DNA from 4 places in the Arthrobacter sp. StoSoilB20 genome. Region 2 is predicted to be linked to each of the others. Evidence: riboswitches for the same ligand, from Rfam matches in the RefSeq annotation. Region 2 holds a riboswitch; each other region holds the start of a gene.

Region 1 (7,159 bases), 1.0 Mb from region 2:
GCTTCAGCGGCGCCCACGGCCGGGCTGGCAGGAGATACGGGCTGCGTGCTCTGCACCGAGAGCCTGCCCGGCGTTGATGACCGAAGCTTCCGTGGACCTGTGGCCCGCTACGTGTGGGATTTGTCCGAGCGGCGCAACAGCCGTTGGATCGTCCCATTCGGAGCCTCCGGCACGCCTGACCACGAGCACTTTGCCGACCAGCTCCCGCTCTGGGCTGCCGGGGAACTGGCCCCGGTAGTCACCGACTGGCATGAACTCTTCAAAGACTGACCCAGCCCGCGCTACTCCCACACCACCACCGCACCAGCCACGCATCAGCACCTCACCTGCACCGCACCAGCACCTCGCCTGCACCGCATCAGCCACGCATCAGCCCCGAAGGAAGCCATGACCACCACCACCCAGGACTTCTCCGTCCGCACCACCACCTACTCCGAGGACCTCGAAGGATGGGGCGCGCTGCGCATCGTCCCGCTGATCCCCGCCGAGGACATCGATCTCATCTTTGAGTGGGTCACGCAGCCCCGGGCAAAGTTCTGGGGAATGACGGAAAATACCCGTGAAGAAGTCCAGGGGATTTATGAGTTCCTTGATTCTTTGGACACCCACCACGCTTTCCTGGCCATCCTTGATGGCGAGCCCTTGGCACTCTTCCAGACCTACGAGCCCTTGCACGACCCCGTAGGCGAGGCCTACCCCGCCCGGGAGGCCGACATCGGCATGCACCTGCTCCTGGCCCCGGCCACACGGCCCATCCCGCACTTCACGCCGAAGCTCGGGACAGCCCTCATCAAGTACATGTTCTCCCTGCCGGGCAAGGACCGGATTGTGGTGGAACCGGACTCACGCAACGCCAAAGCCCTGCGTCGTTTGGAAGCGACCTGCTTTGAGCTGGGGCCGATCATTCAGCTTGCGGAGAAGGAAGCCCAGTTGGGTTTTCTTACCCGTTCAGGATTCGACGAGATCCAGGACCAACAGGCACTGTAAGCGCCGCCGAAAAAGCGAAGTGCCGCCGGCCCCAAAAAAGCCGGCGGCACTCTTGGTGCCCGGAGCGCCAGTGCATGAAAGCACTAGCGCCAGACGAAGCTCCACGTTCCCGCACCAACAGCTGCCAGCACGGCGCCGGCTGCGATCACCAAGCCACCCAGGAGCACCCAGACGTCGAGCAACGAGTAAGTGGATTCGCGCGCCCACGTCCGCTGTCCGCCACCGAAACCGCGCGCTTCCATAGTCACCGCCAGCCGGGATGCCCGGCGAACAGCCTGGACCAATAAACCGAAGCTCTGGCCCAGCGTTGCCTTCAGCCGCTGGAACGGGCTGCCCTGGGAACCGACTCCGCGGGCGCGGCGGGCCATCCCGATGGTTTGCCACTCCTCGGCCATCAACCCCACCAGCCTCATCGCGGCCAAGGATCCCAGGACAAAGCGGTGCGGCAACCTTGCCTTCTGCGCCAGCGCATCGGCCAGGTCAGTAGGGTCGGTGCACGTCATCAACAAGATGGCGGGCAAGGCGATCGCCAAACCGCGCAACATGAAACCCAGCCCCAGTTCAAGGGAACCTTCGCTGATGGACCAGAGTCCGACGTCGAGCAGTACAGCGCCGCTGTCCGCCGCCACAATCGCCGTGCTCCAGCCGCCGATGGCCGCCGCGATGATCAGGGGCCACGCCCGTTGCCACAGCAGCCTGAGCGTGAGCCCGGCAAGCGGAAACACGGCAAGTTCCGCAACCAGCGCTGCGGACGCCGAGACCCAGTCGATGGAAAGGGCCAACACCAGCGAAATCAGGAAAACGGACACGAACTTGGCCAAGGGGTTTGCACGCGTGAGGAGGGCATGATTCCCGCGCAGATTCAGGGCATCCCTCATGCTGCACCCGCCGCCTGATGCGTGGATTCGCCTTGTTGGCTCGTGCCCAGGCGCAATTCGGTTCCACCCAGCACGGCGCTGAACTCCTGGTCATGTGTCACCGAGACAACCGCGGTTCCGGCATCCAGCAGCTCAGAAAGGAACGAGGCCAGCTCGGCCCATGTATTGGCGTCCTGGCCAAAGGTGGGCTCGTCGAGCACCAGGACTTTGGGATGCGCGGCCAGCACCGTGGCCACCGAAAGCCGTCGCTTCTCGCCCCCGGACAGTGTGTACGGGTTGGCGTCCACGAGATGGGTGAGACGCAACCGCTCCAGCAACTCATCCACGCGTTCCTCACCGTGGCCCAGATGCCTTGGACCAAACATGAGCTCGTCCAGGACCTTGCCCGTGACAAACTGGTGCTCCGGTTCCTGGAACACCGTTCCGATCCGTGAAATCAGCTGGTCCGCTTTCCACTTGAACGGATCAATTCCAGCTCCCTCGGAAAGCTCGACGGCGGCACTCACAGTGCCGTCCACCGGCGCCAAAAGGCCGGCCAACGTGAGCGCGAACGTGGACTTGCCGGCCCCGTTCGGGCCGGTGATGGTCAACGCCTGGCCAGCCCGGACCTGTGCGGTGATCCCCGTCTGCACCGGCACAGGCGGGATGGTCCTGAAACCCTTGCGCCGGGCTTTTTCCCTGGAAACTGAAAGGTCCTGTGCTGCCAGGAGCAGTTGTGCGGTTTCGGGCTGGTTGTGCCGCGTCCGGGTTGCCGGAACGTACCCCGGCACCCATACGCCGGCCGCCATCAGCATGGTGCGGGCCTCGGACAGGACCTGATCCGGGGGTCCGTCCAGGAGCACCCCGGCTGTGGCTGTGGCTGAGCCACGGATTGCCGCCGCAGCCGCGCCCGACCCTGGCGCCAGGACCACGATCCGGTCCACCAGGTCCTTCCACACGGACACGCGGTGTTCCACCACCACCATGGTCGCTCCGGTCTTGTCCAGGCTGCGCTTGACCGCGTCGCGGACCTCCAGCACCCCTGCCGGGTCCAGGTTGGCCGTGGGCTCGTCCAAAAGGATCAAACCGGGCCGCATCGCCAAAATGCCTGCCAGTGCAAGGCGCTGCTTCTGGCCACCGGAGAGTGCCGCCGTCGGGTGGTCCAACGCCAAACCGCCGCCGGCAGCGGTTCGCAACCCCACGTCGTCGAGCGCTTCATGGACACGGGACCAGATCTCCTCGCGCGGAACGGCAAGGTTTTCTGCGCCGAAGGCCACGTCATCGCCCACGCGGGAGAGGACCACCTGCGTTTCCGGGTCCTGCTGCATCAATCCGGCGCGGCCACGCTGCCCGCGGGGCGCAACGCCGTCGATCAGCAGCGAGCCGGTTTCATCCGAGTCGTCTTCCTCGTCGCCCAGGACCCCAGCAAGGGCATGCAGGAGCGTCGATTTACCGGCGCCCGAGGGCCCCAGCAACAGGACCCGCTCCCCCGGCTCAATCCGGAGATCCAGGCCCTCAATTGCGGGGGCGGCCCGGCCGGCATGCCGCCAGCCCCAGCCCTCGGCGGAGATGGCGGCCGGCCTCACCGCGCCGCTGTTGGTGGCGCGCATCAGTTGAAAACTGGCTCCGAAGCGGCCTTGCGGGAGGCGAACGAACTCAGGACGCCGGTCTTTGCCAAGCCGCGGGTGGCGATCCAGGACAGTCCGCCTGCGATCACAGCGCCAGAGATCGTGGTGAACGTGATGTAGGTGAGCTTGTCGATGGCTTCGTAGGCGATGTTCCAGCCCCACGGGAGGAAGGAGTCGTTCAGGCCGCAGAAGAGCCCGGCACCGGCACCGGCGAGGAGGGCGGCGGGCAGGTTGAACTTCTTGTACCGGAAGGCCGCGAAGATGAGCTCGGCGCCCAGGCCCTGCAGGATGCCGGAGATCAGCACCGTGGTGCCGTACTGCGAACCCATGATGAGTTCGCCTGTGGCAGCGATGGCCTCGCAGAACAACGCGGCGCCAGGCTTGCGGATGATCAGCATGCCGAGCACGGCGGGGATCATCCAACCGCCGGCGATGAGGCCGGTAAGCGGCGGGTAGGTTGCGTTCAGGGGGATGGATACCAGTGCGGCACCCTGGGACCAAGCCCAGAAAATCACGCCGCCCGCGATGGCGATCAAAGCCGCCACAACAATGTCTACAACACGCCAGTTATAACTGGTCTTCTTCACGTTTACCGTGGTCATTTTCTGCCTCCTGAGGTTACAGGAGGGGAAAGTGCTCCCCGGATCCCGGGTGTGGCTTGCGCCGCCTGGATCCGGACACTCTGAGAAGCTCGACTCCCTTGCGCCGGTACTAACCGGATCAGGTTCGAGGGTCTGCGGCTGTCCGCACTCTCAGCGCCCTCGCGTCTCCCGCATCTCTGCAGGCTCCGACGGCGGCGCTCCCCTGTCGTTATCAAATCTGCCCTGATGGGCGGGTTCAGTTTACACCTGTGGGTTTCGCGGGCGCTGATGTGTTGCCGGCATGCGGTCACAATCGGGCTGGCTGGCTGGGCCGGGGGGCGGGCGTGTTGGCGCGGGCGTGTGCGGGTTGGCGCCGGCGTGTGCGTTGCGAGGCCCACTCCACACCGATCCCCAACCCCAAACCCTGCACAACAGGCCCCACAACAAACCCACCCACGTTGCCAGGCCCGCTCTACACCCATACCCCACCCCAAACCCTGCACAACAGGCCCCACAACAAACCCCACCCACATTGCCAGGCCCGCTCCACACCCATCCCCCACCCCAAACCCCGCACAACAGGCCCCACAACCCGACCTGAGAGAATGAATCAGCAGAATCCACCGCGGCAAAGGGGCACATTTCATGACGGACCTACCCACTCAGAATCACCCTGCCGGCGAGGACACCCCGTCGGAACCCCGGCTTGCTGCCAGTGTCATCCTTCTTCGCGATGCCCCAGGCGGGCTCGAAGCCTTTGTCCAGCACAGGGTCAGCACCATGGACTTCGCCGCCGGAATGGTGGTCTTCCCGGGAGGTCGGGTGGATGTTGCAGACGAGTCAGGATGGGATTACCCGGCGGAACTGCTTCAACGCCACGCCGCCGCTTGGCGCTCCAGCTCCATCGGAACCGGATCAGGCCCCGGCCCTGAATCACGCCTCAGCCCAAGCCCCAGTCGCGGCGCCAGCACCGACGCCGGCCTCCACACCGGTTCCGCGCAGGCCGAAACCAATGCCGGCACGGTCCTGACCGCCGCAATCCGGGAGGTCCAGGAGGAGTCCGGCCTCAGGATCAGTGCCGAAGACCTCCGCCCCTGGGCCAACTGGATTACTCCCACGGACATGCCCAAGCGCTTTGACACTTACTTCTACGTCGCCAAACCACATCCAGGGGCCGCGCCCCAGCATCAAACCACCGAGGCCTGGCAATCTTTGTGGATGCCGGTCGCCGGAATCCTGGACGCGGAAGCGGCCGGGACACTGAAGTTGATGCCGCCTACTTATTACCTGCTCAAGGAAATCGCCGGCTTTGAAACCGTGGACGCTGTGTGGTCAGCAGACCACGCCGTCGTTCCGGTGTTGGCCCCAGTGGGGTCCTTGGCAGCGTTCCTGAAAGAGCGGGAAAGCCGCCGCTGACACTTGGCTCGGCCCCGGACGACTAGGCTGGAGCCATGAACCTCTTCTTCAAGCTGCTGGGTACCGGAGTGAGCCTCGGAGCAGGCTTCGTCGGCACCAAACTCGTCAACAAAGGGTGGGAAAAGGCCACAGGCAACAAACCACCCCTGGGCAACGACGACATGGAAACGTCCTTGCGTTCAGCGCTGACCTTTGCGCTGATCTCGGCCTTCGTCAGCACCTTGATCCAGGTGCTGGCCAGCCGTGGCACACAGCGCGCCATTGCACGTTTCGCCAAGTCGCAGGACATCGTCTAGCCCTCAACTACAGACAACTACGCGGGGTCGCTTTGCCTCCACTTGATGGAATGAACACCAGTGGGAACAGAGCGTCCCCGCGTTTTGCTGGGAGCTTTTAGCGGTCGTTCCGGGGCTCTTGTCCCGCGGCAGCCCGCTGCACAACGGCCTCGAGTTCGTCTTTGGTGAGCATCTCGCGGTGGCCGTGCTTGGTTCGGTAGGCGGAGCGGCCCACCATGTGGGCGGACACAGGTGCGGTCAGCAGTTGGAAGATCCAAGCCACCAGCAGTACTGGCCACACCCACCACGTCCGCATTTGCAGGCCGATCGCGGCAAGCATGAGGAACAATCCGAGGACCTGGGGTTTGGTGGCTGCGTGCATGCGGCTCATGAGGTCCGGGAACCGGAGCAGGCCGATTGCGGCGCCCAAGGACATCAAGGCGCCCACCACCAGGAACACAGCGGTCACAACATCGATCACGGCATCCACGCCGGTAGCGTCAGGATTCATTGCTCTGTTCCCTCCGTTCCGCCACGAACCGCGCAACGGTCACCGATCCGATGAAGCCGATCACGGCTAGGGCTACCAGCAGCATCAAGTTGTTGAGGTGCCTGTTCAACGCCATGTCGATCGCCAGTGCAGCACCCAGAATGGCCAGCAAAACGTCCGATGCCAACACGCGGTCCAACAGGGACGGGCCAATAGCGATGCGCACAATCGCACCTGCGGCAGCCAGGCTGAGGATCACTGCCGTCACCACGAGGATGATTTCCTTCATCGTGTTGCCCCTTCGGTTCCCGGACGTACTTCAGCGTTGAGCGCCTGTACTTCCTCGGCCGTACCCATGATCCGGATCAGTCGTGCCTCGATGGTCTGGACTTCCTGGCGGATCTTGTCAATGTCCGCTTCTTCGTAAATGTTCAGCGCGTGCAGGTAAAGGGTGGACGTCGACCGGTCCACTTCCACCACCAGCGAGCCCGGGATCAGCGAGATGACGTGCCCGGTGGCGGTCACCATCAGGTCCGAGTGGCTTCGCAGGGGAACAGCGACGACGGCGCTGCGCACCTTGGGTCCCTTGACTACAGCCAGGAACAACACGAGGAAGCTCGCTGCCACCACTTTGGCGAGGAACATCAGCGCAAAGGGAACGGCGCGCAGGATGTTGAACCTGCCACTCAGTTCCACTGGTGGAAGGTAGAACAGCTTGGCCACCAAGACCGCGACCAATGCACCGAACAACAGGTTGCCTGGGCTGAAATCCCGCCACAGCGCACCCCAGACGATCACCAACCAGATGAGCAGTGGGAGTTCGGTACGGAAGGAAATGGGCTTACGGCTCATTTGGCACCGCCCGGCTGCGGTTCCTCGGACTGGGCTAGCGGGGGCACCTCGACCGAGTCACCCAGGACCGAGT
Region 2 (7,159 bases):
CAGGATGTTGTCGTGCTTGGTAGGCCAACGGTTCTTGGCCCGGGCGCCGTAGTCGTACGCCCAGATGATCTCGTTCAGGAAGCATTCCCTGCCGAAGATGGCGTCAAGCATCACCTTGGCGTAGTGAACCTCGCGGTAGTCCAGGTGCAGGTACAGGGTGCCGTCGTCGGACAGCAGCCGCCAGGCCTCGACCAGTTTGGGTTCCAGGAAGGACCAGTAGTCGCTGAAGGCGTCATCGTAGCTGTGCAGGGCACCCTTGATGGTGTCGTAGGAGCGGCCCTTGAAGCCCACGCGATCGCCGTCGCCATCAGCGTTGCGCACCATGCGGGTTTCCTGGCGGCGCTGAACCCGGCCCGTGTTGAAGGGCGGGTCCACGTAGATGAGTGTGAAGGCGCCGTCCGGCAGCGTAGGGAGGAACTCCGCGTTGTCCGCGTGCACCACCAAATTGCCGCCGTCCGGCGCCCAAACAGTTTCAGTCATTGAGGTTTTTAGGCCTCGGCGCTGCCGGACTGGGCAGCTGCGGTTTCACCGGAAACCACTTCGCCGTTGCGGCGGCGCGTGCGCGTACGACGCGTCCGGGCAGGCTTTTCTGCCCCGTCGGTCGCAGCTGTGCGGCTTTCCGAGGCGCCGGCTGCGGGGGCTGCTTCAGCGTCGGAGGTACGACGGCGGCGCGTACGGTTGCGTCCGCCCTCACCCTTGGATTCGCTTGAGTCACTGGACTCGCCGGAGACACGGTCGTTGTTCCTGGCTTGCCGTCCACGGCCGCTGTCACGACCGCCGTCGCGCTTGCCGTCACGTCCGCCGTCGCGGCCCGAACGACCGGAGCCGGCGTTCTTCTTGCCGGTCTCGCCGAGGTCTTCAAGGACCTCCGCGTCGACGCCGGCGAGGACACGCTTATTGCGCGGCAAACGGCCCTTGGTGCCCTCCGGGATGTCCAGGTCGGAGTAGAGGTGCGGCGAGGAGGAGTAGGTTTCCACCGGCTCGGGAACGCTGAGCCCCAGGGCCTTGTTGATCAGGCCCCAGCGAGGCATGTCATCCCAGTCGACAAACGTCACTGCGGTGCCCTTGTTGCCTGCGCGGCCGGTACGTCCCACACGGTGCAGGTAGATCTTTTCGTCTTCCACGCACTGGTAGTTGATGACGTGCGTGACGTCATCGACATCGATGCCGCGGGCTGCGACGTCTGTGGCCACCAGGACGTCCACCTTGTTGTTGCGGAAAGCGCGGAGGGCTTGCTCGCGGGCACCTTGGCCGAGGTCGCCGTGGATGGCTGCGGCAGCAAAACCGCGGTCAACCAGTTCCTCGGCAACTTTGGCAGCGGTGCGCTTGGTCTTGGTGAAGATGATGGTCCGGCCGCGTCCGCGGGCCTGGAGGATACGGGCTACGACCTCAGTCTTGTCCATGCTGTGTGCACGGTAGATGAGCTGGCGGATGTCCCGTTTGGTGAGGCCCTCGTCGTTGGGATCAGCGGCGCGGATGTGGGTGGGCTGCGTCATGTAGCGGCGAGCCATCGCGATGACCGGGCCGGGCATCGTCGCCGAGAAGAGCAGCGTCTGCCGGACGGCGGGAGTACCGGCAATCAGGGTCTCGACGTCCGGGAGGAAGCCGAGGTCCAGCATTTCGTCGGCCTCGTCAAGAATGACCATCTTGACGTTCTTCAAGCTCAGGTGCTTCTGCTTGTAGAGATCGATCAACCGGCCAGGGGTGCCGACAACGATTTCGACGCCCTTCTGCAGGGCATCGACCTGGGGCTCGTAGGCACGGCCGCCATAGATGGTGGCGATGCGGGCGTTGCGCTTGCGTGAGGCGGTCTGGAGATCGTTGGCTACCTGCACCGCGAGTTCACGCGTGGGCACGATGACCAAGGCCTGGGGTGCACCCGGAACGGCAAGCTTTTCAAAGCCCGCATCGTCGCGGCCGACTACGCGCTGAAGGGCGGGAATGCCGAAGCCCAACGTCTTGCCGGTACCCGTCTTGGCCTGGCCAATGATGTCGTGGCCGCTCAGGGCCACCGGCAGGGTCATGGCCTGGATGGGGAAGGGGTGGGTAATCCCGGCGTCAGCCAGTGACTCTACAATGTCCGCACGGACGTTGTAGTCCGCGAACGACTTCTCTTCGATCTCGTGGGGCGTCTCATCCGAGGTGATCGTTTCCTCGGGCTCGATGGTTTCAGTTCCGGTGGAGTCCGTCAGGACTTCATGGGTGTGCAATTCACTCACAGGGAGTTTCCTTATTCATTTGGGCATTGGCGCTGCATGCTCAACGGGGGCGGCGGAGCCGTACCGGAGCACGAACGGGCGCGCAAGCAAATCCAGTGGAAGCCGATCGCGGGCTATCTAAGTACTGGCACTGGTGACCAGTTGGTACATCTCAAGATCGCGTAGGGGCGGGCTTGTTGAATTCAAAAAATCTACTGAATCAACGACCGGGCATCCATTACTACAGTTCCAGTCTATCCTCTGGGAGCCATAAAGCCCGGATCGCCCGTCCCAACGCGTTACTGCATCAGTTCGAACCTGATTTCCCGGCTGGCAATATCGGCCTTGACCAAGCGGACGCGAACCTTGGTTCCGGATTCCAGTTCGCCGTCGCAGCGGGCCGTGACGGCGGGTTCTGCGATCTGGACAGTTCCGTAGGGGCCACCGCCGTTGGTTCTGTTGCCGTTACTGCCGTTGGCGTTATTCCCGTTGCCGTTGGCGTTGTTCCCGTTGGCGGGCTTGGAACCTGAAATCACCACGGCATCGAATTCCTGGCCAACGTGGTTTGCTACCAGTGCCGCTTCCACGGTGTCCAGTGCTGCACGCTCAAGCCGCCCCGCCAGTTGGTCCGAGGATGCCATGATCTCGGGCAAGGAGGGCAAGGCTTCACGGGCCCAGCCTGGAATGTCCCTGTTGTTGCTCAGTGCCTCGCAGATCACCAGGACGAATCTGTCGATGAGGCGCCGCAATGGTGCTGTTGTGTGGGCGTAGGGAGCTCCAATGGCCGCCTGGATGACGGTGTCAGGGACTTCGCCGTCGAAAGGCGTGTAACCGGCACCCCTGAACAGCATTCCCGCAGAGTGCAGGATGGCCAGTTGCCGGGGGTCGGACGCATCAAGGGTCCGCAAATACTCGCCGTAGGTGACGTGGCCGTCCCACGGCTTGCCCAAGGCGGTGGTTTGCCGCTTGAAGTGCTGCAGCGAACGTTCGTCCGGGGCGGGCATTGTGCGAAGGATGCCCACTTTTCCTTCGAGCATCAGTTGGGCGGCGGCCATGCCGGTCATCAAGGAGATCTGGGCGTTCCAGTCCTCCACCGGCAAGGAGGGAGCTGCGACGATCCTGTACCCGCCGCCGTCGGTTGCCTGCACGATTTCCTGTTCCGGCATGTTCAGGCTCGCGCCTCCACGCTGCCTTTCCAGTTCAACCCGTTTCAGTCCCACTTCTTTAAGGAGCTGCAACACAGGCGGGGCCGTGTTGTCATCGATTTGCTGTTGGGCGCCCTTGTAGCTCAGTTTGGCCCGGCTGCGGACCGCAGCCCGGGACAGGCCCACGGAGACGACTTCGGCCGTTGCGTTGAGGTCGAAGTTCCACACGAAGGCACCGCAATCCTGGCCGGCCAGCAGGCTGCCGGCATTTTCGCTGATGACCTCCGGGTGCAGGGGAATGCGGCCGTCGGGCGCATAGAACGTCTGTCCGCGGTGCCGGGTCTCGGCATCAAGTGCACCGCCTGGAACCACGAAGGACGGCACGTCGGCAATGGCGTAGAGGACCTTGTAGCCTTCTCCGGCGCGATCGATGAACAGGGCCTGGTCCAGGTCAGTGGAGGTCGCGGGATCGATGGTGACAAACGGAATGTCCCGCAGATCCTGCTCCGGCAACCCATGGGTTTCCACGGCCTGCTGTGCCTCGGCCACTGCCTCCGCCGGGTAGGCAGAAGGGAGTTCCAACTCCGTCCTTAGGGCCGCAAGTGCTTCAGCAAGCTGGTCCGAGGAGTCGTCTACGTTTGGCGCTATCCGATGATGTGACACGAAAATCAGGGTAGCCCGAAACCAGCGGATAGTCTTCGCCGCCGCACGCAAAAGCCCGTTGCTCCGAGGAGGCAACGGGCTTTTGGCACGGCTGTTGGCCTGGTAGGGGGTTAGCCTGCCGGGGTCAGGGTGAAGCTGGCTGCTTTGTCGCCAACGTCATTATTGATGACCACGGTGGTGGGGCCGTTCTTGATGTCGAAGGCAATGACGCCCTGCTGGATGTCTCCGGCGGCGACCTCACCGGAATTCAGGCCACCCATTTCGCTGCCAAGCAGGATCCGGTCGCCCTTCTTGCCCTCAGCGTCGAAGGCTTCGAAATTGGTGAACGTGGCGAAGCTTGATCCGGCGGTGGTCTCCCAGGAAACCTCCACCAGGAGGAACCCTCCATTAAGAGGCTTCATAAAAGCCATTTCGGGAATCTCGGTGGTGTATCCGGAGTCAAGGACTGTGACTTTGACGTCGTTGCCCTTGGAGACGGTGATGTCAAAGGAATTTCCGGCAGTGGCAGCGCCCTGGGACGGGACCGGTGCCTCTTGGGAGGCCGATGGGACGGCGGGGAGGGGCGTGGACTGTCCTTGGACGGCGGCAGCCACCAAGGTCAGGGACAACACTGTGGACAGGATTCCAAGAATCAGGCCGGCGAACCAGACGACGAGCGTGATGATCCACGCCTTCTTCTTATTTTCCGGATAGCCCTGCAGCGGGCGGCCTTCCTTATCCCGTGCGTTGCCGGTCAGTGTGATGATGAGGTCCACGATGGACCAGATGCCGAGCCCACCCGCCGTGAGCAGCTTGGCAATGCCGGTGCCGATCTTGCCCAGGTAGAAACGGTCAACACCGAGGCCACCCAGAAGCAAGGACAGGATCCAGGTGACCATGAAGGACTTTGCCGGAGCACCCGTGCCGGGAACACCGTAAGGGCTGGAGGCCGGATCAGGCTGATAAGTGGATTGCGGCCCGCCCTGGTATTGGCCCTGGTATTGGTTGCCGTAAGCACCGGGTGCGGGCGGAACTGGCGGGGCAGCATTCCCGTTCCCGGGCGCGGGAGGGTAGCTCGGATTGCTCATGGATCATCCTTCGGGGGAGTGGGTGCGAGGGGAGGACACGTGGCCTGCGGGCAGGCTGGACAGTCAACTCACTTCGACTCAGCCTAGTAGGACCACCGTGGGCGGCAGCAAATCTTCGCCAAGGGGCTTGTGGACAGCCTTCCGGGACCACCCGCCGCGCAATGGCCGGCTCAGGCGGCGTCCAAGGCCTCCAGCAGCGACTTCGCGGCCGTCGTCGGATCCGTCGCTTCGGTGATGGCGCGGACCACAACGATCCTGGTGGCTCCGGCAGCCACTACCTGTTCGACGTTGCTGAGATCAATCCCTCCGATGGCAAACCAGGGCAGGTTCACGGCGCCGCCTGTGGTCTCCCCGGCCCGTTTGCCTGCTTCTGCGGCATATGTGACCAAGTCCAATCCCACAGCTGCGCGGCCCGGTTTGGTAGGTGTTGCCCAGAGGGGACCAACACAGAAATAGTCCAGGCCACCCTGGCCCGGCGAGGCTGCGATTGCCGCGTTCACTTGCTCGGGAGAGTGGGTGGACAGGCCGATCGTGACCGGCTGCGGCAGCAATGTCCTGGCCACTCCCAACGGCAGGTCCTTTTGCCCGATATGGAACACGGGAGCCCCGGAAACACTGGCAACATCGGCACGGTCGTTGACGGCCCAGAGCCGTCCGTGGCGTTCGGCAACTCCGCGCAGGACGGCAAGGAGCTCCAACTCTTCGGCAGCTTCCAGGGTTTTGTCGCGCAGCTGGATGATGTCCACCCCACCGGCAAAAGCGGCGTCCACAAAGTCTTCAAAATCGCCTTGCCGTCTCCGGGCATCAGTGCACAGGTATAGGCGGGCGGTGGCGAGGGCGTCAGTCGGGGTCATGGAAACCAGCGTAGTTCCTCTAAACTGGGCACGTACTGCGGGAGCCGCGACGTTCGTTATATGACCGTCCGGCTGAGAGGGCTTCAGCGCCGACCGCTTGACCTGATCCGGCTAGTACCGGCGTAGGGAAGGAAACGAATGGCAGATTCCGGCCATCCCCAACTCCAGGCAGACGTGGCCGTCATCGGCGCAGGCGTGATCGGACTCGGCATTGCCCACCAAGCACGCCGGCTGGGCCGCTCAGTGGTGGTCATCGATCCCGCGCCCGCTACGGGAGCCACGTATGCTGCCGCTGGAATGTTGGCACCGGTAAGCGAGTTGCACTACCAGGAGGAAGACCTTCTGGACCTGATGCTCGAATCGTCCCGCCTGTGGCCCTCCTTTGCCGCAAGCCTGGGTCACGGAGGACGGGACACCGGATACCGCACGACGCCGACGCTGGCCGTAGGTGCCGATGCCGCGGACCGGAAGGCGCTGGCAGATCTGCGTACGGTCCAGCTTGCTGCCGGTCTTGGGGTTGAGCCCCTGACCTTGCGTGAGGCCCGCGAACGCGAGCCGCTCCTGAGCCCGCAAATTTCCTGTGCCTTCGACATTCCCGCAGATCACCAGGTGGATCCCCGAAAGCTGGCCTCATGCCTCATCGCAGGGTTGGCAGACCACGCAGCCGGCGACTCCACCTGGGTCCAGGGCGCCGGGAACGGGTTTGCCGTTGCGGCCAAGGCGACACGATTGCTCTGGCAATCCGGTCGTGTCACGGGAGCCGAACTTGAGTCCGGGGCCACAGTCCTGGCCAAAGAAACCGTAGTGGCCAACGGACTGGGGTCATCTGAGCTTGAGGGCCTTCCGGACGGGCTGACCCTCCCTGTGCGGCCGGTATACGGCGACATCCTCAGGCTCCGGGTGCCCGGACACCTGCGCCCCCTGCTCAGTTCCACTGTCCGGGGGATGGTCCGCGGAGTACCCGTTTACATCGTGCCCCGCGACGACGGCACCGTGGTCATCGGTGCTACCCAGCGGGAGGACGGGCTCTCAGCATCCTCCAATGCCGTCTCCGCAGGTGGCGTCTACCAGTTGCTGCGGGACGCCCAGGTGCTGGCTCCCGCAGTGGCCGAACTCGAACTGCTCGAAGCAACAGCCCGGGCCCGCCCCGGAACGCCGGACAACGCCCCGTTGCTGGGACGCGCGGCCGGCCCCACCGGGGACGTTGAAGGTCTGGTGGTCGCTACGGGCTT
Region 3 (7,159 bases), 360 kb from region 2:
CGCCGCCGGGTTGTCCGACTGTTGGCTGAACTCCCCCTGTGGCAGGTGTCAGCCCAGTAGACACAAGGGTTAATTCTGCCATATGCGCTGCCGTCGGGCCAACTGCCGGGACTGCTGAACGTTCGACGGCGGCAGCGGACCTCAGTTTGTAACGTCGCCACCGGGCCGGGGACGCAGGCGGCCTTCGATGACGTCGTATCCAAGCTCAGCGAGGGCGTTGCGGTCAGCGCGGCTCAACGCACCGGCGTCGAACTCTTCCAAAAGGTCCGGACGGCGCTCTGCCGTCCGCCGGAATTGCTCGTGGCGCCGCCACTGGGCGATCTTTCCGTGGTTGCCGCTGAGCAGGATGGCAGGGACGTCATGGTCACGCCACGCCGAAGGCTTGGTATACACGGGGTACTCCAACAAGCCATCGGAATGGGACTCCTCAACCAGGGATTCCGGGTTGCCCACCACTCCGGGCAGGAGCCGGCCGATGGCCTCGACCATGGCCAGCACGGCCACTTCACCACCGTTGAGCACGTAGTCGCCCAGGCTGACCGGCCTGACAGTGAAGTGGTCCTGCGCCCAGTCGATGACCCGCTCGTCGATTCCTTCATAGCGCCCGCAGGCGAAGACGAGCTGCTCTTCCTCGGCCAACTCATAGGCCAGCGCCTGGTTGAACCTCTCCCCCGCCGGCGAGGGAACAATCAGAACCGGCTTGGAGCCTTCACTGGCCCCTGCCACCGATTCAAGGGCCTGGGCCCACGGCTCAGGCTTCATCACCATTCCGGCTCCGCCGCCATAGGGCGTGTCATCCACAGTCCGGTGCTTGTCGGTGGTGAAGGCACGCAAATCATGGACGTTGAGCTCGAGCAGACCGTCCTGGCGGGCCTTCCCTATGAGGGAGAGCTCCAGCGGAGCGAGGTATTCCGGGAAGATGCTGACAACATCAATCCTCATTCAGGATTCATCCCCTGCGCCGTCCGCGGGCTCTCCGGCGTTGTCATCATTGACTTCAAAGAGCCCGTCAGGCGGAGTGATCAGGATGTAGCCGTCCTCAACGTTGACCTCCGGCACGATTTCCTCGACGAAGGGGACCAGTATTTCCTTGCCATCGTCCGTCTTGACCATCAACAGGTCCTGGACCGGCATGGTGTTCAGGGCCGCAACCTTGCCGACTACCTGTGAACCGACCCGTGCATCGAGGCCAACGAGTTCGTGCTCGTACCAGCCTTCGTCGTCGTCTTCATCCTCAAGTTCTTCGGTTTCGATGAAGAGCTTGGCACCACGGATGACTTCGGCCGCATTGCGGTCCGCAATCTCATCGAAACCCAACAGCAGGATGTCCTTGTTCCACCGGGCACTGCGGATGGTCAAGGGGCCCGCCGAGGCAGGCTCCACGATGAACTCGGTTCCTGGTACGAAGCGCTCAGCCGGTGTGTCGGTAAGTACCTGTACGGTCACCTCGCCGCGGATACCGTGGGGTTTGCCGATCCGTGCCACCTGGAGCTGCATGGGTTCCTCTGAATTCTTGTTGTGCCCGCGCCGCCGGGCAGCCACGGTTGTGAAATGGTGGATAAAGCAATCCGGCCCCTCCACCATATTCGGTGAAGGGGCCGGACTTAAGACAAGCAGTGCTGAGCGCGTTACCGGCGACGGTCGGTGTCGACGACGTCGACCCTGACCTGCTCGCCACCAGCCAAGGCCGCAACCACAGTGCGCAATGCACGTGCGGTCCGTCCTTGGCGGCCGATCACCCGTCCGAGGTCCTCCTGGTGAACACGCACCTCAAGGGATTCCCCGCGGCGGTTGTTCTTGGCACTGACCTTGACATCCTCAGGGCTGTCAACGATCCCACGGACCAAGTGCTCGAGCGCTTCTGCCAGCAACTTACTCAGCCTCGGTGGTCTCTGCTTCAGCCTCGGCCGGAGCTTCCGCTTCGTCCTTCTTGGCCTTCTTGGTGATGGCTTCCGGAATGATGACGGAACCCTTCTCCGGTGCTACGAAGGCTTCCTTCGGAGCTTTGGTCTTCAGGGTGCCTTCCTGGCCCGGGAGGCCCTTGAACTTCTGCCAGTCACCGGTGATCTTGAGGATCGCGGCAACCTGCTCGGTCGGCTGGGCGCCAACGGAAAGCCAGTACTGGGCGCGCTCGGAAGCGACCTCGATGTACGACGGCTCTTCGGTGGGGTGGTACTTGCCGATTTCTTCAATGGCACGGCCATCGCGCTTGGCGCGGGCATCCATGACGACAATGCGGTAGTACGGTGCGCGCATCTTACCGAAGCGCTTAAGGCGAATCTTTACGGCCACTTTTGTGGTCACTCCTGTTTCTGAAACGAGGTGAACCCGACGTTCTGCACCCGTGGGGCGGGCCATACTGGACGGTTCGAAGGACAAGATACGAGCACGGAGAGAGGGGCCGCACCGATCGAGTACCTGTCTATTGTGCCAGATGCCCGGAGCAAATACGACTTACGCCCCGCGGGCCGGTGTGTTGTTGCCCACCTGCAGTGCAAGCAAGGGCACGCCCGGACCCGCGCCCGCGGCTATTCGGACCAGACGTAGAGCCCGGAACGCTCCACCTTTTCAACGTCGGTTGCCAAGGCAGCCAACTGCTGGACGTACTGGCGGGACTGGGCGGCGTCGAAAGGCATATCGTCCTGGGCGGCCCAGGCGGCAGCAACGTCGTCGAGGACGTTTGCGTCGCCTTCGCTCTCATAGGTGAGCAGTTCGGCCAGCGCCGTCACCATGGCCTCAGGAACGCCCAGGAGGGCATCGCTGGTGACGTCAACCAGCGCGAGTTCGTAGTCGGCACCGGCTGCGTGGACTGCCTGGCCGGCCAGGTCTCCCAACTGCTCCACTTCGAAGTCGGTAATGCCCTCGATCCTTACGGCAGGGCCGGTGACATCCGCGCCCTTGTCCAGGGCGGCTGCCCTCTTGAGTGCTTCATCGTGGGTGGCTACAAAGATTTCGGCAAAGCCCATGGAAAGTACTCTCATTCCTTCGTGCTGACGGGGCGGCGGCACGCAACCCGAACGGTTCCGCGCCATCACCGTCCAGCCTAGTGCAGCACGCGCGCCGCAGCTTAGCGGACCGCTACCCGCAGCTTGTTCCGCCAAGGATCTTCGAAGCGAAGCTCGGCGCCGGTGTGATGGTTCTGCACCCCGGCGGTTTTGAGTCGATCCGCAAGGGAAGCGATGTCGTCTGCGCCAGGAACCTCTATGAGTACTTCACCGAGGCCGAGCGTGTCCTTCCGGGGTCCGGCGCCACGGCTGTTCCAGACATTCATCGCCATGTGGTGGTGGTAGCCACCGGCGGAGACGAACAGCGCCTGCCCATGCCAGCCTGCGGTCTGCTCAAACCCGAGGGTCTCCACGTAGAACTTCCGTGCAGTGCCGACGTCGCCCACCTGCAAATGGACGTGTCCGATTCCCGCCGCCGCCTGGTGTTGGCCGGTGACTGCAGCTTCGTTGAGGTGCTGTTGCAGGAACCTCTGCGGCGGCAGGGCCACGTTGTCCATCACCACGTTCTTGCCATCCCACTGCCAGGATTCGCGGGGCTTGTCGTAGTACAGCTCAATGCCGTTGCCCTCGGGATCGGTGAAGTAGAACGCTTCGCTGACCAAGTGGTCGGCGCTGCCGGCAAAGGCGCGGGGCTCATATTCGGCGGCGGTTGCAATCGTTGCCGCCAGGGACGGCTGGTCCTGGAACAGAATGGCCGTGTGGAAAAGACCGGCTTCCCCGCGGCTTGGAATCCGGAGGCCCGACGCCGGCGCAAGGTGGACCACAGGCTTTCCGACGCGCCCGAGGTAGAGCCCGCCGTCCTGCTCGGCCACGATTTCCAGGCCGAGGGCCCGTTGGTAGTAGTCACTCATGACCTTCATGTCACCTACCTTGAGCATCACGGTGCCCATGGTGAGTTCGGCCGGCAGAAGATCCTGGCTCAGTGGTGTGGTCAATGTAAAGCTCCCTGGTCCGCGGCGCCGCTCGTCGACACCTTACATAGACTAAATTACTTGAAGCTTCAATTTATTCCTAACGGACTACAGAACCGCGAAGGACGATGTGCGAGAGGTTGGCGACGGTCTGCAGGTCCTGCCTCGGATCCTCCGAACACAGCACGACGTCGGCACTGGCCCCTTCGCTGATACCGTCCTCTCCCAGCCACGCCCGGGCACGCCACGCTGCAGCGTCCAGCACCGCCTCCGGCGGCAGGCCGGCGTCGTGCAGCTCTTTCATCTCATCGGCGATCCTGCCGTGCTTGATCACGCTGCCGGCGTCTGTGCCCGCGTAAATTTCCACTCCGGACTCAAAGGCTTCAAGCACCCGCTCGCGCCGCCGCTCCCACAGACGGACCATGTGGTCTGCATAGTGGGGAAACTTCGGCGCAGCCTGTGCGGCGATGTCGGGAAACGTGGCGATGTTGACCAGGGTGGGAACGATCGGCACCGACTGCTCCACCAAACGGGGAAGGTGCCGCGGAAGCAGGCCCGTTGCGTGCTCGATGCAATCGATGTTGGCGTCCAACATGTCATCGATCGTGTCCTCGGCAAAGCAATGGGCCGTCACCCTGGCACCCTCATCGTGGGCGGCGGAGATCGCATCCCTGACCACTGCGGCAGGGAATGAAGCAGCAAGATCTCCCACGCCGCGATCGATCCAGTCCCCTACCAGTTTCACCCAGCCATCGCCGTCGCGGGCTTCCTTCCGAACTGTCTCCACGAGGTCACCGGGATCAATTTCATGACCCAGGCCCCGGAGATAACGCCGGCTACGGGCAATGTGGCGGCCGGCCCGGATAAGGCGGGGCAAGTCCGCACGCTGCTGGACCCAGCGGGTGTCACTGGGTGATCCGGCGTCCCTGATCAGCAGCGTCCCGGCGTCGAGGTCAGCTTGGGCCTGGGCAAGAGTGGCCTGCTCGTCAACGGCGCCGCCCACGCCCAAACCGATATGGCAGTGGGCGTCAACAAAGCCGGGCAGGACCCAGCCATCCAGGACGCGGTCCGGCGCCTTCGCAGGGCGCACAAAGGTCAAAGTGCCGTCCACGGACCACATTCCGTGGCGTTCCTCGCTGCTTGAGACGAGCACGGGTCCGGAAAATTCGATGGTGGCCATGGGAAAAGCCTAGTCCGCAGCAGCGCCTTCGGAGCTGGGATGCTCATGTGACTGCGGGCCCGTTGGGAGCTGTGGTAGCTTCGTCTACGACCACACGGGAGCCCTTGCAGGGGCTGAGATCGGACTGAGGCAGTCTGCGACCGTTGAACCTGTCCGGGTAATGCCGGCGAAGGAAGTGAGCAGTCCATTGAGCACCACCAGTACACAGCACAGCCCTGCCCAAAACCCGTCCAGCACGGACGATATTCCATCCAGCACCGGAGCAATCACGCCGGAATCCGTGACCCAATCATTGAAATCCCACTCCCTTGCCTACCGTGAGGACCCGGAGAATGGAATCCGGGTTCCCGTGACGGAAATCGCCCTGGAACCCTCTCCCAACGGCGATGCCAACGAGCCGTTCCAGGTGTACCGCACGGCGGGACCGGGCAGCGATCCGGTGATGGGGCTGGAACCATTCCGGGCAGCCTGGATCGAACGCCGAGGCGACACCGAGGCCTATCGCGGACGGCAACGCAACCTGCTCGACGACGGCAGGTCTGCGGTTCGTCGCGGGGAAGCAACAGCGGAATGGAAGGGTGCCAAACCCGAGCCGCGACGCGCCGTCGAGGGTAAAACCGTGACACAGATGCACTATGCCAGGCAGGGAATGGTGACCCCGGAGATGCAGTTCGTCGCGTTGCGGGAGAACTGTGACGTTGAGCTGGTCCGCAGCGAGGTCGCAGCGGGCCGGGCAATCATTCCCAGCAACATCAACCATCCCGAGTCCGAGCCGATGATCATCGGCAAAGCCTTCCTTGTGAAGATCAACGCCAACATCGGCAACTCTGCCGTGACAAGCTCCATTGCCGAGGAAGTGGACAAGCTGCAGTGGGCCACTCAATGGGGCGCCGATACCGTCATGGACCTCTCCACCGGCGATGACATCCACACCACCCGTGAATGGATCATCCGCAACTCCCCTGTTCCGATCGGAACCGTCCCTATTTACCAGGCGCTGGAGAAGGTCAATGGCGAAGCCAACAAGCTGACGTGGGAGATTTTCCGTGACACGGTCATAGAACAATGCGAGCAGGGCGTGGACTACATGACCATCCACGCCGGGGTGCTGTTGCGCTACGTCCCGCTGACGGCCAACCGGGTCACGGGGATCGTCTCACGCGGCGGCTCCATCATGGCCGGCTGGTGCCTGGCGCACCATCAGGAAAACTTCCTCTACACGCATTTTGACGAGCTCTGCGAAATCTTCGCCCGATACGACGTCGCCTTCTCCCTGGGTGACGGCCTGCGTCCGGGCGCAACCGCCGACGCCAACGACGCCGCCCAGTTTGCCGAGCTGGACACCCTTGCCGAACTCACGCAGCGCGCATGGGAGTTCGATGTCCAGGTCATGGTGGAAGGACCGGGACACGTGCCGTTCCACTTGGTCAGGGAGAACGTGGAACGGCAGCAGGAACTGTGCAAAGGTGCCCCGTTCTACACGCTGGGGCCGCTGGTCACCGATGTCGCTCCTGGCTATGACCACATCACCTCGGCCATCGGAGCCACCGAGATCGCCCGGTACGGCACCGCCATGCTCTGCTACGTCACTCCCAAGGAGCATCTGGGCCTCCCGAACAAAGACGACGTCAAGACCGGCGTCATTACGTATAAGATCGCAGCCCATGCCGCGGACCTCGCGAAGGGACACCCCGGCGCCCATGAGCGCGACGATGCCCTGTCCAAGGCACGGTTCGAGTTCCGTTGGCGCGACCAGTTCGCCCTTTCGCTGGACCCCGTAACGGCTGAAGCCTTCCACGACGAAACGCTGCCGGCAGAACCGGCCAAGACAGCCCATTTCTGCTCCATGTGCGGCCCCAAGTTCTGCTCCATGCGCATCAGCCAGGACATTCGCGACGAATACGGATCGGCCAAGGCCCAGGAAGCGATCGCCGAAATGTACAGCGGGATGCGCGGCAAGAGCGAGGAATTCCTGGCCTCGGGCGGAAAGGTCTATTTGCCGGAACCTCAGGTACCGGGAAGCAAGGCCACCGTCAAGGCCGGCTCAGGAAGCCTGGATTGAC
Region 4 (7,159 bases), 440 kb from region 2:
AGCTTCCCGACGTCGAACGCAACCGCCTCAAGCGCATCCTGAAGGACCGCCTGCCAGAAAACGCCGGCGTCATTGTCCGCACGGCTGCCGAGGGCGCATCCGAAGAGGAACTGACGCACGACATCAACCGTCTGCGCGCACAGTGGGAAGGCATTGAGGGACAGGCCTCGTCCACCAAGGTCCTGGCTCCGGAATTGCTTTACGGCGAGCCGGACCTGACCATCAAGGTGGTACGTGATGTCTTCAATGAGGACTTCTCCAAACTGATCGTTTCCGGCGACGACGCCTGGGACACCATTGAGGCATACGTTACCTACGTTGCCCCTGACCTGGTGGGCCGCCTTGAGAAGTGGACCAAGGACCAGGACATCTTTGCTGCCTGGCGTATCGACGAGCAGATCCACAAGGCACTGGAACGCAAGGTGTTCCTCCCCTCGGGCGGTTCGCTGGTCATCGACCGCACCGAAGCCATGACAGTGGTAGACGTCAACACCGGTAAATTCACCGGCAGTGGCGGCAACCTCGAGGAAACGGTCACCAAGAACAACCTCGAAGCCGCTGAGGAAGTTGTCCGCCAGCTTCGCCTCCGTGACATTGGCGGCATCATCGTCATCGACTTCATCGACATGGTCCTTGAGTCCAACCGCGACCTCGTCCTCCGCCGCATGGTTGAGTGCCTGGGCCGCGACCGCACCAAGCACCAAGTAGCCGAGGTGACGTCCTTGGGCTTGGTCCAGATGACCCGCAAGCGCATGGGCACTGGCCTCCTGGAGGTCTTTGGTGAGCAGTGCGAGCATTGCGCCGGCCGCGGCGTCGTCACCCACGACGAACCCGTTGAGCACCGCCGCGCCAACGTTGTGGCCGCTGAGCAGCACCGTCCCCACACCGAGGCCCAGCAACCCGCAGCACGGACGGAGCGCAAGCGTCGCCGCGGCAAGGGTGGCGGACAACCCGTCGCCGAGGCCCCCGCGCCGGTCCACACCGCACCGCCCGCTCCGGCTGCAGCTCCTGTTTCGACCGAGCCGCAGGACCCGGCCAAGCAGGCCAAAGCTGAGGCCACCCGGGCGGCACTGGCCACCATCGCTGCCGCCGCGCACGCAGCCCACCTGCACGACGACGAAGTTCACCGCGCGGAGGAGCAGGCACGGGCAACCGGTCAGCAGCAGGCAAGCGCCGGGCAGGCAGCCCGGAGCGAGGCTGGAGAGCCGGCCTCACGTGAATCAGAGCGGGAAGCAGCTGTCCGTGAAGCACGGTCCACTCCGGTCCTGCGTTTCGGTGGCGAAGAAGTAGCGCTGCCGATCGGTGAACACCACGAGGAACCGCCGGCAGCCAAGCCGGCCATGAGCCTGGACCTCCTTGCAGAGGCCTTCTCACACCTTGGCGCGGCTCCTGCCGAAAAGCCGGAAGAAGTACTCCCTCCCAAGGCAGCTGCCGCACCCGCGGTCGCCGTAGCCAGGCCTGCGGATGCAGGCCATGATGCTGCGTCGACGTCGGGCACCCGCCGTGGGCGTCGCAACCGCAGCGCCAGCCGGGCGCAGGGCGCCGCCAACGAAACCAGCGTCGAGCACCACGAAGCTACTGCTTCAGCTGCCGGTGGAACATCGCACGAGGCCAAAGCACCTTCAGAGCCAGCCACGAAGGCCGCGTCCGCGGAGCCCATCATCCTTGGGGTGGGCGTACCGGCCTCCGAGCTCTAGTATTTCGACAACAAAGGGCCCTGCAGTAGACCGTCGCCGACGGGTACTGCGGGGCCCTTTGCCGTCCGCCCCAGCGGTCATATCCGGTCTTCAGCGTGGCGAAGTTCCACGGCCGCTGTGCATCCCGGCTACGCTGGTGGACTGACACGGGGTGCCGGGCATTGGGCCAGGCTGAGACCAGACCCGTTGAACCTGTCCGGTTAGCACCGGCGAAGGGATGTCCCCATGACGTTATCGTCGTACTCTCCTGTGTACCCTCTGGCCGTTTCCGGACGGGAAACCCCCCGGGTGCTGAGCATCGCAGGCTCGGACCCGTCCGGTGGTGCCGGTATCCAGGCTGATCTGAAGAGCATTGCAGCCCACGGCGGCTATGGCATGGCGGCATTGACCGCGTTGACGGCGCAGAACACCAAAGGAGTCAGCGCGGTCCATGTACCCCCGGTGGAATTCCTGCGGCTGCAGTTGGAGGCCATCAGCACGGACATCGCCATCGATGCCGTCAAAATCGGGATGCTCGGTGACGCAGCGGTCATCGATGAGGTCCGCCGCTGGCTCGAGGAGGTGCGCCCCGCCGTCGTGGTCCTTGACCCGGTGATGGTGGCTACCAGTGGTGACAGGCTCCTGCAGGGATCCGCCGAGTCGGCTTTGCGTGCCCTGCTTCCCTTGGCTGACCTCATCACGCCCAACCTCCCCGAACTTGCCATGCTGTTGGGGGAGGCTGAGGCGGCCGACTGGGCTTCGGCATTGGACCAGGGAAAACGACTCGCCGCTGAGTGCGGCAATACAGTCCTGGTGAAGGGCGGGCACCTGGCGGGGTCCGAATGCCCGGACGCGCTGGTGAACACCAGCGGACTCCTGAGCCAGGACGTCATTGAGGTAGCCGGCCCCCGGGTGGATACACAGAACAGCCATGGCACAGGATGCTCGTTGTCCTCGGCGCTGGCCACTGTCCAGGCCCGTACCGGCGACTGGGAAGTGTCCTTGCGCGAGGTCAAACCGTGGTTGCTTGGGGCCTTGCTCAAGGCTGACAGCCTCGAGGTGGGGCTCGGAAACGGTCCGGTCCACCATTTTCATCACCAGAGGGTCCTGAGGCGTGGGGATTTTGCCGCGACGCTCTGGAAGGAAGCCACTGTGGAGCTGGAGGCAATCTACAAGCTCGGGTTCATTGAGGGCCTGAAATCGGGCAAACTCCCGGAAGCTGCGTTCAACTACTACCTCGCCCAGGACGCCATCTACCTCAACGGGTACTCCAGGGTGCTGGCGCGTGCAGGCGCTCTGGCCCCCAGCGAAGAAGAGCAACTGTTCTGGGCGAAAGCCTCGCAGCAATGCCTTGAGGTGGAATCGGAACTGCACAGGAACTGGCTCAGCACCCGCGAGGCATCCTCGGGGACCGGGCCGGTCACCAAGTCCTACGTGGATCATCTGCTGGCGGCCTCGGCCAGCGGCAGCTACCCCCTGGTTCTCGCAGCCATCCTGCCCTGCTATTGGCTGTACGCGGAGGTTGGCCAGCAGCTCAATGCGGCTTTTGTAGAGGCAGGGTCCCCGGCAGGGCACCCCTATGCGGACTGGCTCCGGACCTATGCCGACGAGGACTTTGCCGCGGCCACCAGGAATGCGATCAACTTCACTGACGCGGCTGCAGCTGCAGCGTCGGAGGGGGAGCGGGCGGCCATGGTGGAGGCTTTTGCCTTGTCCTGCCGCTACGAGACGGCGTTCTTCGATGCCCCCGGAGTTTTTGCCTGAGGGCTGTGGGAGAGGGCTTTTGGACTGGATCCGCAACTCGCCCACAGCGCGTCGCGGACCCAATCACGCTAATCGGCCTCAAACCCTGTAGGCTGTATGGGCACGGTGCCGGGAGAGTCCGTTTCATCTGGTGACGCAAGTCACGTGGTAGCCTCCGGACCCGGCCTCATTTGCAGCTGAAGGTCAAACTAGCGTAATCTTGATCTTCGGTGCTTACGCCAACACTTGGGTTATGCCCCTTGGAATTGTTCATGGGATGACTCGCGGACTTCGATCAGAAGTCCACGGCGTTGAGGCACAGCGCGAACCAAGCCTGATTCCGGTTCAAGGTTCCGCACGCAAATTTAGTTATAAACGTCGAGAGAAGTGAGTACCCAAGTGGTGTACGCGATTGTCCGCGCAGGCGGCCGCCAAGAAAAAGTTTCCGTTGGAGACTACGTAACGCTTAACCGCGTCCCCGGTGGAGCCGGCAGCACGCTTGAGCTGCCCGCCTTGCTCCTGGTTGACGGCGACAAGGTCACCTCCGCAGCTGCGGAACTGGCCAACGTCAAGGTTACGGCTGAGATCCTCGAAGACCTTCGTGGTCCGAAGATCGTCATCCAGAAGTTCAAGAACAAGACCGGCTACCGGAAGCGTCAGGGTCACCGTCAGGAACTGACCAAGATCAAGATCACCAGCATCGCGTAACTTTCGTTACCCGCTGTTCAGGTTTTTCAGTTTCCCCAGAAATTTAGAGGCAGGCATTTCACATGGCACACAAAAAAGGCGCGAGTTCCACTCGCAACGGTCGTGACTCCAACGCACAGTACCTGGGCGTCAAGCGCTTCGGTGGTCAGGTAGTTTCCGCAGGCGAAATCATCGTTCGCCAGCGTGGCACCCACTTCCACCCCGGTGCAGGCGTTGGCCGCGGTGGCGACGACACCCTGTTCGCCCTGCAGGCCGGTGCGGTTGAGTTTGGTACTCGCCGCGGCCGTCGCGTAGTGAACATCGTTGCTGCTGCAGCTGCAGAGTAACAACAAGTTCTGAACCGGTGGAGCGGGCCAAACGGCCCGCTCCACCGTTCTTTTAACCGCATTACAATCGACTAGGGCGCTTTGGGCGCGCTGGTTTTTGCAACAACGCTGGCAACAGCAACAAACGCTGTAGGACAGCAAATGAGGAGATCCACGTGGCTAGCTTTGTAGACCGGGTAGTACTGCACGTATCCGGCGGAACCGGCGGCCACGGCTGTGTCTCTGTCAAGCGGGAGAAGTTCAAGCCCCTCGGTGGCCCTGATGGCGGCAACGGCGGCAACGGCGGCGATGTCATCCTCCGGGTATCCGCCCAGACCACCACCCTGCTTGACTACCACCACGCACCCCACCGCCACGCCACCAATGGTGGCCCGGGCATGGGTGACTGGCGCGGCGGCAAGAACGGCGAGACCCTGATCCTTCCGGTTCCTGATGGCACCGTGGTCAAGACCAAGGACGGGGAAGTCCTGGCTGACCTCGTGGGCGAGGGTACTGAATTCATTGCTGCTGCAGGCGGCCAAGGCGGTCTTGGCAATGCCTCCCTTTCGTCCCAGAAGCGCAGGGCTCCCGGGTTTGCGCTGCTCGGTATCGAAGGCGAATCCAGCGATATCGTCCTGGAATTGAAGTCCATCGCCGATATCGCGCTGGTCGGCTTCCCCTCCGCCGGCAAGTCCAGCCTCATCGCTGCCATGTCTGCCGCCCGGCCGAAGATCGCCGATTACCCCTTCACCACCCTCATTCCCAACCTTGGTGTGGTCCAGGCCGGAGATATCCGCTTCACTATCGCCGATGTTCCGGGGTTGATTGAGGGCGCCAGCGAAGGCAAGGGCCTTGGCCACAACTTCCTCCGCCACGTTGAGCGCTGCGCCGCACTGGTGCACGTTCTGGACTGCGGAACCCTTGAATCGGACCGCGATCCTTTGTCCGACCTCGCCATTATCGAGGCGGAATTGGAGAAGTACGCGGTTGACATGAGCTACGCGGGAGTTGACGGCGAAGTCGTACCGCTCAACGAGCGCCCCAAGCTTGTGGTCCTCAACAAGGTTGACCTTCCTGATGGCAAGGACATGGCCGAGTTCGTCCGTCCGGACCTGGAAGCACGCGGCTACCGTGTCTTCGAAGTCTCAGCTACCAGCCATGAGGGCCTGCGCCAGCTCGGATTTGCGATGGCCGAGATCGTCAAGGCTGCCCGGGATGCTGTGGCAGTCGCACCTCCCAAGGTGGCCCCGCCCGTCCTCAGGCCGCGCGCAGTCAACGAATCCGGCTTCAAGATCCGCCGCGAAGAAAAGAACCTCGAGCCGCTGTTCCGCGTCCTGGGCGAAAAGCCCGTGCGGTGGGTCAAGCAGACCGACTTCACCAACGAAGAGGCCATTGGCTACCTTGCAGACCGACTGGCCAAGCTGGGTGTTGAAACGGAGCTCTTCAAAGTTGGCGCCAAGCCGGGCGATACCGTGGTCATCGGTGAGGACGACGGCGTCGTGTTCGACTGGGAGCCCACCATGATGGCCGGTGCCGAACTCCTGGCCACCCCCCGTGGTACCGACATCCGCGTTGCCGACATTGGCGATCGCCCCACGCGTTCGCAGAAGCGTGATGAGCAGATCGAGCGCCGCGAAGCAAAGGCAGCCGCGCGTGCAGAACTTGAAGCCGAGCGCAAGGCAGGCATCTGGACCGAATCCGTCAGTGGCCGCCGCGCCCAGACTGTGAGGGAGAGCACCCTGGACTCCGGTGATGACGACTAGGACCATCGACGCTCCTGGCACCGCCGAGGGCCTTGAACGCCAGGCCCTCGCCACCGCCAAGCGCATTGTCGTCAAGGTCGGTTCCTCTTCCCTGACGAGCATCAAGGGCGGTATTTCGGAGAAATCCCTGGCAGGCCTGGTTGATGCCTTGGCAGAGAAGCGCAATGCCGGCACCGAAATTATCCTGGTTTCCTCCGGGGCAATCGCCGCTGGCCTGGCTCCCTTGGGGTTGGCCAAACGGCCAAAGGACCTGGCAACGCAGCAAGCTGCTGCCAGTGTGGGCCAGGGACTGCTGATGGCCCGCTACACGCAGGCCTTCAGTGCCCATGGCGTGACGGTCAGCCAAGTGTTGTTGACCGCGGACGACCTGATGCGCCGCACCCAGCACACCAATGCCTTCAGGGCCCTGGACCGGCTGCTGAACCTCGGCGTAGTGCCGGTGGTAAATGAGAACGACACTGTGGCTACCCACGAGATCCGGTTCGGCGACAACGATCGCCTGGCCGCTTTGGTGGCACACTTGGTCCGCGCCGATGCCTTGGTGCTGCTGTCCGACGTCGACGCCCTCTACGACGGTCCGCCGTCCCAGGGTGCCAAGCGTATTCCGCTGGTCCAAGGTCCCCAGGATCTCGCCGATGTGACCATCGGCAAGGCCGGCAAGGCCGGCGTCGGAACAGGTGGAATGATGACCAAGGTTGAGGCGGCCTCGATCGCGGCCGGCTCCGGCATCCATGCCCTGGTAACGTCCACCGCCAATGCCGCAGCCGCCTTGGCGGGGGAGGACGTGGGGACCTGGTTCTCGGTCAACGGCAACCGCAAGCCCGTCCGGCTTTTGTGGTTGGCGCACTTGGCTACGGTTCAAGGACGGTTAATGCTCGACGACGGTGCGGTCAAAGCCGTACGCGAACGGCATAGGTCACTCCTTCCTGCGGGCATTTCGGAGGTAAGCGGTGACTTCGAAGCC

The links. Region 2 has a riboswitch for thiamine pyrophosphate ahead of thiO (glycine oxidase ThiO). Riboswitches for the same ligand answer to the same signal wherever they lie in the genome.
Region 1: another riboswitch for thiamine pyrophosphate. It lies ahead of LDN85_RS19295 (ECF transporter S component); the one in region 2 lies ahead of thiO (glycine oxidase ThiO).
Region 3: another riboswitch for thiamine pyrophosphate. It lies ahead of thiC (phosphomethylpyrimidine synthase ThiC); the one in region 2 lies ahead of thiO (glycine oxidase ThiO).
Region 4: another riboswitch for thiamine pyrophosphate. It lies ahead of thiD (bifunctional hydroxymethylpyrimidine kinase/phosphomethylpyrimidine kinase); the one in region 2 lies ahead of thiO (glycine oxidase ThiO).

What each region holds. Positions count from the first base shown of each region.
Region 1 covers NZ_AP024651.1:4,236,346-4,243,504, forward strand. The annotation lists gene LDN85_RS19275 (penicillin acylase family protein) at 1-270, shown strand, start outside; gene LDN85_RS19280 (GNAT family N-acetyltransferase) at 388-987, shown strand; gene LDN85_RS19285 (energy-coupling factor transporter transmembrane component T) at 1,071-1,865, opposite strand; gene LDN85_RS19290 (ABC transporter ATP-binding protein) at 1,862-3,454, opposite strand; gene LDN85_RS19295 (ECF transporter S component) at 3,454-4,074, opposite strand; TPP riboswitch at 4,152-4,288, opposite strand; gene LDN85_RS19300 (NUDIX hydrolase) at 4,699-5,469, shown strand; gene LDN85_RS19305 (DUF4235 domain-containing protein) at 5,505-5,765, shown strand; gene mnhG (monovalent cation/H(+) antiporter subunit G) at 5,863-6,255, opposite strand; gene LDN85_RS19315 (monovalent cation/H+ antiporter complex subunit F) at 6,245-6,523, opposite strand; gene LDN85_RS19320 (Na+/H+ antiporter subunit E) at 6,520-7,086, opposite strand; gene LDN85_RS19325 (Na+/H+ antiporter subunit D) at 7,083-7,159, opposite strand, start outside.
Region 2 covers NZ_AP024651.1:3,215,285-3,222,443, reverse strand. The annotation lists gene LDN85_RS14545 (site-specific DNA-methyltransferase) at 1-480, opposite strand, end outside; gene LDN85_RS14540 (DEAD/DEAH box helicase) at 489-2,219, opposite strand; gene LDN85_RS14535 (RNB domain-containing ribonuclease) at 2,498-4,006, opposite strand; gene LDN85_RS14530 (TM2 domain-containing protein) at 4,117-5,073, opposite strand; gene thiE (thiamine phosphate synthase) at 5,244-5,927, opposite strand; TPP riboswitch at 5,955-6,073, shown strand; gene thiO (glycine oxidase ThiO) at 6,066-7,159, shown strand, end outside.
Region 3 covers NZ_AP024651.1:2,859,724-2,866,882, forward strand. The annotation lists gene trmD (tRNA (guanosine(37)-N1)-methyltransferase TrmD) at 142-942, opposite strand; gene rimM (ribosome maturation factor RimM) at 943-1,497, opposite strand; gene LDN85_RS12955 (RNA-binding protein) at 1,629-1,871, opposite strand; gene rpsP (30S ribosomal protein S16) at 1,873-2,292, opposite strand; gene LDN85_RS12965 (hypothetical protein) at 2,529-2,966, opposite strand; gene LDN85_RS12970 (VOC family protein) at 3,068-3,895, opposite strand; gene LDN85_RS12975 (amidohydrolase family protein) at 4,017-5,096, opposite strand; TPP riboswitch at 5,181-5,288, shown strand; gene thiC (phosphomethylpyrimidine synthase ThiC) at 5,284-7,158, shown strand; gene LDN85_RS12985 (alpha/beta hydrolase) at 7,141-7,159, opposite strand, start outside.
Region 4 covers NZ_AP024651.1:2,775,000-2,782,158, reverse strand. The annotation lists gene LDN85_RS12540 (Rne/Rng family ribonuclease) at 1-1,697, shown strand, start outside; TPP riboswitch at 1,835-1,932, shown strand; gene thiD (bifunctional hydroxymethylpyrimidine kinase/phosphomethylpyrimidine kinase) at 1,923-3,440, shown strand; gene rplU (50S ribosomal protein L21) at 3,819-4,127, shown strand; gene rpmA (50S ribosomal protein L27) at 4,190-4,453, shown strand; gene obgE (GTPase ObgE) at 4,609-6,195, shown strand; gene proB (glutamate 5-kinase) at 6,185-7,159, shown strand, end outside.